2 regions of the Solibacillus sp. FSL H8-0538 genome follow, and region 1 is predicted to be linked to the other one. Evidence: predicted binding sites of a transcription regulator. Region 1 holds the regulator's gene; the other holds the start of a gene.
What was found. Region 1 encodes LexA, which represses DNA repair genes until DNA is damaged. Its sites were predicted from a motif close to CGAACATATGTTCG; they were not measured.
Positions count from the first base shown of each region.

Region 2: a site for LexA is predicted at 2,560-2,573, ahead of MHH87_RS02335 (Y-family DNA polymerase). Genes of this name have one in related genera too.

Region 1 is NZ_JBBOPI010000001.1:1,189,461-1,193,606, reverse strand. It holds gene MHH87_RS05465 (YneB family resolvase-like protein) at 1-300, opposite strand, end outside; gene yneA (cell division suppressor protein YneA) at 300-635, opposite strand; gene lexA (transcriptional repressor LexA) at 802-1,422, shown strand; gene MHH87_RS05450 (gamma-glutamyl-gamma-aminobutyrate hydrolase family protein) at 1,545-2,240, opposite strand; gene MHH87_RS05445 (prepilin peptidase) at 2,946-3,698, opposite strand; gene MHH87_RS05440 (potassium transporter) at 3,732-4,146, opposite strand, start outside.
Region 2 is NZ_JBBOPI010000001.1:497,006-501,151, reverse strand. It holds gene MHH87_RS02345 (L-threonine 3-dehydrogenase) at 1-571, opposite strand, end outside; gene MHH87_RS02340 (YolD-like family protein) at 934-1,254, opposite strand; gene MHH87_RS02335 (Y-family DNA polymerase) at 1,270-2,523, opposite strand; gene MHH87_RS02330 (carbon-nitrogen family hydrolase) at 2,917-3,720, opposite strand; gene MHH87_RS02325 (pyridoxal phosphate-dependent aminotransferase) at 4,022-4,146, shown strand, end outside.

The DNA of each region.
Region 1 (4,146 bases):
ATCATTTTTTTGTAATAAATGAAGAACGGCCATTCGTGCATTCCCGCGCCCTAAACGCGTCTCGTCCTGCACAAATAACGCATGGATGGCATTTGCCTTCATATAATCCATCATATCAAGTAAGCCTTCGCGGTCTACATCATAGCCGCTTTGCTGATCCTTGAAGATGTTCACGACGTTATAGCCTAACTGTTTTGCGTAACGAGACAGTTCTTCTTCTTGGCGTACTAACGATGACTCTTGGGTTTGTTTTTCTGTACTGACACGGCAATATAATACAGCCTCATTATTGTTTTTCATTATTTCTCACTCGCTACTTTTACTGAATGGTGTTCGTCAGGACTGGATTGCTGAACGATATATTGTGATTCCTTTTCTACTGGAACAGATAAAGACTGCCCAATGACTATATGTTCACTCGTCAGATGATTTTCTTTTGTAACATAACTAATCCAATCTTGCTTTGTCATTTTACCACGATATTGATCGGCTAACGACCATAAAGTGTCACCGTGTTCGATTTCAATTTGTTCGTATTGTGCTATATGTTCGTCTGTCACTAAGATGTATGTAATAAAAACAATAGAAAACGCTAAAAACATTGATACTACGCTATTTTCTTGCAACCACTTCATCAAATTCGACCCCTTTAGAATGTTTGTTCGGAATGTATGTTCTCATAATAAAGCGAACACATGTTTTTGTCAACACTTTTCTCGAACCTATGTTTGCTTTTGTGTTCGCATACTGTTATACTATTATTAATAAAATTAGACTACATAGATTAGAGAGGTGAGCAAGTTGACAAAAGTATCAAAACGACAAGAAGCGATTCTAGCTTTTATAAAAGAGGAAGTTCGTTCAAAAGGTTATCCGCCATCAGTTCGTGAAATCGGTGAAGCTGTAGGTCTTGCCTCAAGTTCAACTGTCCACGGGCATTTAGCTCGTTTAGAAAGTAAAGGTCTTATTCGTCGCGACCCTACAAAGCCCCGCGCAATTGAAATATTAGATCAGGATGAAAGTTCAGTACCAAAGCAAGGCGTTATCCATGTCCCATTAATCGGGAAAGTAACTGCCGGGGTACCGATTTCTGCAATCGAGGATATTCAGGAGTATTTTCCACTACCGGATACGTATGGTAGCTCAGAGGATGAATTATTCATGCTTGAGGTTATGGGAGAATCAATGATTGAGGCTGGAATTTTAGACGGTGACTATGTAATCGTGAAAAAAAGTTCTACAGCAAACAACGGTGAGATTGTTGTTGCAATGACTGAGGATGATGAAGCAACGGTAAAACGTTTCTACAAAGAAAAAACGCATTTCCGTCTGCAACCAGAAAACTCTTCAATGGACCCGATTTTAGTAAACCAAGTAACGATTTTAGGTAAAGTAGTCGGCTTATACCGCCGCGTTCATTAATAAAAAGATTGGTGCATTTGCGCCGGTTAACACCCGATAAGCGCTGGCCGACCTCAAGTGTGTGCGCGAATGCCTAGATAGCGTTAAAAAGCAGGCAAATCCATTTACGGATTTGCCTGCTTTTATTTTTTTGATGCCTCTATAAAGCTACTAAATAACTTTTGAGCTAATTCATTCCCTGTTGCTGCTAACTCCTCAGGATGCCACTGTACGCTAATGCAATATGGGTGGTCCTTATGCTCAATGGCCTCATTCACACCATCTAAAGCAACCGCTGCTTCAACCAAACCTTCACCTAATTCATCAACAGCTTGGTGGTGAAATGAATTCGTACGGATTGTCGATTCCCCAAAAATTTCTCTAAGTTTCTCTCCTGTTACTTTAACAGAATGCGTTAGTTCCTGGCGCCCAGATAATTGTCGATGCGCATGCACATTTTCTAGCTGCGAATTAATATCCTGAATGAGCGTGCCTCCAAAAGCGACGTTTAGTACTTGATGACCACGACAAACCCCAAAAATCGGCATTTGCTTTTCAAAAGCAGCCTTTACTATGCGAATATCGCTAGCATCACGCTGTATAAAAAACACTCCTAGCTTCGGGTGCGGTTCCTGTCCGAACAAATAAGGGTCAATATCATGCCCGCCAATTAGCAGTAGTCCATCAATTTTATCTAAAATGCGCCCTACATCTGCTTCGTTAATGAGCGGTAAACAAAATGGAATGCCTCCTGCCTGTTCAATCGATTTGACATAGGCATTATTTATTTCAAATTTTCCGTCTCCCGTATGCATCGTGACACCGATTATCGGCTTCATAATACCACCTCTTTTTTATGATTATTACCTCTATGTTAGTTCAACACCGTATCTTGGGGTTGATTTTCGTTCTGGCTGGACGCTTTCCAGGGGGCGTTCGATGAGCCGCTTCCCTCGCTACGCTCAGTCCAGGGTCTCATCTAGAACGCTAATCCCCTAGGAGTCGCCAGCCGCCACTCCAATCAACAATCATTCTACTTTTATTGTCATCCCCGACTTTTGGTGATGAGCCTCTACATTACTACTATAACAATATATACCACATGAAATATAGAATTAAATCGGTAATCTATTAATAATAAGCACAAGCGCACGTTAATAATTTGGTTTTTAACTTCAACTTGCAGAGGAACCATTTCTATATTGCTCCTCATAAAGGAAATAACTAAATTATTTACTAAAAGGCCATGTAAAAATTCCTGTGTCGCCATGACAGATGATTTTTTACAGCTAATTAATTTTCATTATTGTTTTTCTAGTGGTGATTTAAAAATCCCCTTTATTATCTCATTAGAAAGGAAATTTTCTCACCCTGTTTTCGAGAGATGGATGTTTTAAACGCGATTTGTCTCAATTGGTAGAATTGAGATACAACTTATCTGATATTAAGTGTCACTGGCACTTATTTGCGGTTATGTCGTATGTTCATTTGGTCAATTTGCATTTTTCAGTAAAAATTATCCACTAGCTAAAATTAAAACAAGATTAAAAGAAACGCCAATACCAATCCACAATCGAATTTCCGTAAAAATAAACAAGAACGGCTGCTAATGCGATAGACGGTCCAAATGGTACAGGTGTTTTTCGTCCTTGGCCGCGCACTTTTAAAACAATGATGCCGACTACCATACCAATGACGGAAGCGAGGAATAATGTTAGTAAGGTATGCATCGTCCCGAGCACTAATCCGATGACGAAGAACAGCTTAATGTCGCCGCCGCCCATGCCACCGTTTGAAATAATGGCGATCAGCAACAAGATACCAAAACCAATGACAGCTCCGAGCGCACTATCCCACCACGGATCGAGCGGTGCAAAAATGCGTGCAATCATAAGGAGTGGCGCAAAGAACAGCAAAATCTTATTCGGAATTAACATATATGCAATATCGGACACATTAATAATGACCAACAGTGAAATAAATAACAGTGCGACTGCAAGCTCTGGCTGCCATCCAATTTGCCAATAAGCAAAGGCAAACAGTACCCCTGTACCAAGCTCGGTAACCATATAAATTGGTGATATTTTCACACCACAGTTACGGCATTTTCCTCGTAAAAATAGGTATGAAAAAACAGGAATCAAGTCCAGAGCGGTCAGTCGCCTGTTACAGTTTGTGCAGTGCGATGGAGGCGAGACGATTGACTCCTTTTTTGGCACACGTAAGCCGACTACATTATAAAATGAGCCGAAAACGAGACCAAAAATAAACGCAAAAACGGTATAGGCAATTTCCATGGTAAACGCTCCTAACTAATTCCTGTTTATCGGTTACTGATCGCCTTCATAATAGAAGGTCGTTACTTGAATCGTCGCAGATACAATATCGGATCGCTCTTCTGAAAACTCATTTTCCTCACCAGGTAATGAATAATCAATCGTATCCACACGCATGACGCGCTCTAATGTTTCAAGTTCTTTTAAAAATACTTCAAGGTTTGCTGCATTTGGTGATTCTACATTGACACTAAATGTCACCATTTTCAGCTCTGCTGGTAATGCTTCACGTGCAATTGTGGATACGGGTGGTGTAGTAGCTTCTTCTGTTGTTTCTGTAGCTTCCGCTGTCGGGACTTCCCCATTTACAACCTCTGTTGCTTCAGCTGTTCCCTCCCCTTCCACTGGCTCTACTTGATTTGGATCCTGCAGCGTAGAATCTGCTACAAGTGAATCATAATTATTAAAA
Region 2 (4,146 bases), 690 kb from region 1:
TTGCTTTGTAATAAATATCCACCGCGTAATCTGTCGTACCGCCACCTGGAGGCGTTACGTATGAGATTAATCCTGGAAAACGCACACCGCGTGTATCTAAACCGAAACGCGTATGGTAATAATCACATAATAATTCACCCGCTACTTTATTGACGCCGTACATTGTTGACGGACGTTGTAGCGTATCTTGTGGTGTATTGTCTTTTGGCGTTGAAGGCCCAAATGCACCGATTGAGCTCGGTGTAAAAAATTGCATATCAAGCTCGCGCGAAACTTCAAGCGCATTCATTAGCCCGCCCATATTTAAATTCCAAGCAAACACCGGATTTTTTTCCGCTGTCGCTGAAAGTAAAGCTGCCATATGAATCATTGTATCTGCGCCAAAATCTTTCGCCAAGTCATGCATATGCTGGCCATCTGTTACGTCTAATACTTCAAATGGTCCTGCACTGTTTCCAATTTTACGAATATCTGTTGCTAAAACATTATCCGTTCCGTATGTTTCACGAAGCTTTCCTACTAATTCTGAACCAATTTGACCTAACGCACCCGTTACGATTATTTTTTTCATGTTGAGTACCCTCCTCTGATGTAAAACATTTGTACACTGTAAAAATACAAATGAACTCGTTTTTTACGCTCTATACAAGCTTTTCGATGAAAATTATTATACGTTGTTCTTTTTAAAAAGACAACCACTAAAAAAAATTATTAATCCATTACCATTTTCGAGAAAAAAAGCTAACTCATTGTAACTGAGTTAGCTCTTTTGTTTGCTACTGTAATATAATTTTAATCGCCGTTCTTTCATTTTTTCGACTCCGCACATCTTTACAATTATTATATGCATATACATTGTAATCGTTCTGCACAAAGCTAGTAACCATTTTCAGTAAGTGCTGTTCGTATTTAATCTATAACATAAACACTTATTTAGTCAGCCAATGCGGCACCGCAAATTCGATGAAAACTGAATGTGCGCCCGTCCTCTAGTCGTAGTTGTTGCTTTTCTGACTGGATTTTATCAATTTTGCCGCGCACCTTATAAATCGCTGTCGTCTCCCATATTTTCATTTCAACTTGGAGCGCATTTTCATATGCATGTGTTAATTGCTCGCTCAGTTCCTGCAGCGCCCATTCATCGAGTTCTGGTTTTTCAACGAGCTTATCCTCACTCTGCCATTCACGAAGTAGCTTCACATGCTCTGGCAGCATCATTGCATTCCATTTGATTGTTCCTCGATCTCGGTTCATCTTCTCCACCTGCCACTATTTTTTATGTCCTCCTAGTAATGCGGAGCGAGAGAGCGCTGTTCCCGCCTCTGTATATGACACTGCACGCAAAATTGACGTCGAGCCATATTTCGTACGAATTTTATCCATCGCCGCACCAAGTTTTCGCTTCCTCCATTTTTGATCATCAAAAAGGCTCAGCTGCATTGAATGTTCACTTTCTAAGTTTGTCAGTGCAATCGATAGCTGACGTGCTGGTCGTTCAGCATAAAATTCATCGAGTAGTCGCTCACACACTTTGTAAATTTTCATCGTATCGTTCGTCGGCTCGTAAATCGTCCGTGAATGGTGGAAGCCCCCGCCAAATGCATCTTTGCTGTAGCCAAGTCCAAGAGAAATTGTGCGGCCGATTTGCTGTGCCTCGCGCGCACGTCTTGCTACATCCTCACACATCTCTAAAATAACCGTTAAAATTTCTTTTCGGCTGCGGTAATCACGCATTAGCATTTGTCCTTTGCCGTAGCTAATTTGCCCCTGCATAATGGGCGCGCCCATTTTTGAATAATCAATGCCCCACGCATGGTAATACAGTTGGTTGCCCATAATGCCAAAGCGTTTCTCGAGCGTTTTTAAGTCTGTATGCGCGAGATCCTTTACCGAGAAAATCCCCATATTATTTAGTGTGCGCTCCGTTCTCCTGCCGATGCCCCACATGTCACTTAGTGGTGATATAGGCCAGAGCTTTGTTGGTACGTCTGCATACGTCCACTTCGCAAAGTCTGTTTTTTTCGCTTCAATATCAAGAGCAAGCTTTGCCATGAGCATATTCGGTCCCATCCCGATTGCACTCGGAATTTGAAACTGATCGTAAATGCGCTGTTGCATATACTTCGCCGTTTCCTCAGGTGGTCCCCATAATTTTTCAGTACCGGTTAAATCGACAAAGCTTTCATCCACGCTATACACATGAATCGCCTCTTTCGGTACAAAATCATTTAAGAGCCGCGTAATCTCCATCGAAATTTTAACGAAAAACTCCATTTTCGGCTCAAATAAACGAATGTCTGGATGCTTCGGAATTTCATAATAGCGGGAGCCTGTTTTAATGTGAAAGCGCTCCTTCATCGGTGGAGACGCAGCGAGCACAACACTTCCCTTTTGGCTAAAGTTCCCCACAACAGCAATCGGCACCTTCATCACATCTAAATTTTCAAGAAGCCCTATGCAGCTGGCGTAAAAGCAGCGCATATCAATACAAATAACGGAACGATTCGGAGCATTTTCATACATAGTCTCACCTCTTTCTACTATATGATACCCAACAACAGAACATTTGTTCCTATTTTAAAATGAGACGCTTAAGACGGCAAGTGGGAATTTTTAGCGAATAGCCGCACTTTGGGGCGAGAAGTAACAAAAGCGCTAGAGAATCCAAAGTGAAGGCGCTTTTCGCCCGAGGACAGACCGCGACTTCGAGAGGCTAGCGCTTTCGCCTGGGCGTTGCATTTACTTATTTAAATGGTATCCACAAGGCGAAATTTGATAATTTCCTTAACGATTAGAAAGACACAACTCGCCCAAAATAGGGTGAGTTGATGTCCTTACTTATGTGGATGGGAAAGTTATACTTTCTTATCCACTAAAAAAGACAAAATCGAATTGCTCCGACTTTGTCTCTCTAAATTATTTACGAACTGATTGTTTTACTACTTCTTCATATAATCCCGGGCGACGGTCATCATATACTGGGATGCGGCTGCGCACTTCATCAACAATTGAAAAATCAACGTCGATAATGGCTAACTCCTCATCATCAGCGCCTGTCCATAAGACCTCGCCCCACGGCTCAATAATCATCGACTGCCCGTTAAAGTTTTCTACCTTACTCGCAATGCGATTTACCGCAATAACGAAGCACTGATTTTCAATGGCACGCGCTTGTAATAGCGTTTTCCAGTGATCAATACGGGGTGTTGGCCACTGTGCGGGAATAAATAATACCTTCGCGCCATCCAGTGCATGCGAGCGTAGCCATTCCGGGAAACGAATGTCGTAGCAAATCACACCCGCTGCTTCAATATCGTCAAGCTGGAAGCGGTTCATTGCATCCCCCGCCTCCAAATACAAATGCTCGTCCATTAAGCGGAACAAATGCGCCTTGCTATATTCGCCGACTAGCTCGCCTGTGCGATTAAACGTGTACATCGTATTGTAAAATTTATCGCCGCGCTTCACTGAAACAGAACCGCCAACAATATGTACGTGTAATTCGCGTGCCAGTTCACTTAAAAATTTTTGCGTGCGCTCACCGTTCACATCTGCAAGCTCCCCTAATTTTTCAAGTGCATAGCCGGTATTCCACATTTCAGGTAGTACGATGATTTCTGCTCCACCTGCCGCCGCCTCGCGAATAAATTTCTCTGCGCGCGCATAATTTTCTTCTACTTTTCCAAAACCTACATTTAATTGGATACATCCGATTTTCATTAGAACCCCACCTCTAGACATTTTTATTTAGAAAGACACATCTCGCCCAATAGAGGGCGAGATGATGTCCTTACTTATGTAGATAAGAAAGTTATACTTTCTTATCTACTAAAAAAGCGCATTCGCACCCGTTTACACCCAAGGAATTAAAACGACCTCTTAGCAAAAGCGCGAATGCCTAGACATCTCCAAAAGTTATACTTTCTTATGCGGATAACCTAAAAATACACTTTACTATTCGCTAAAAAAAGACTACCATAACAGTACTATTTTTATTATATTCTGAAAAAGGTGAATGTACATGGAATTTTCGAAAAAACTACAGCAACTCCCTCCGCAATTTTTTGCTGCACTCGTTGGAAAAGTAAATGCAGCGCTTGCGGAAGGACGCGATATTATTAATCTAGGGCAAGGCAATCCTGATCA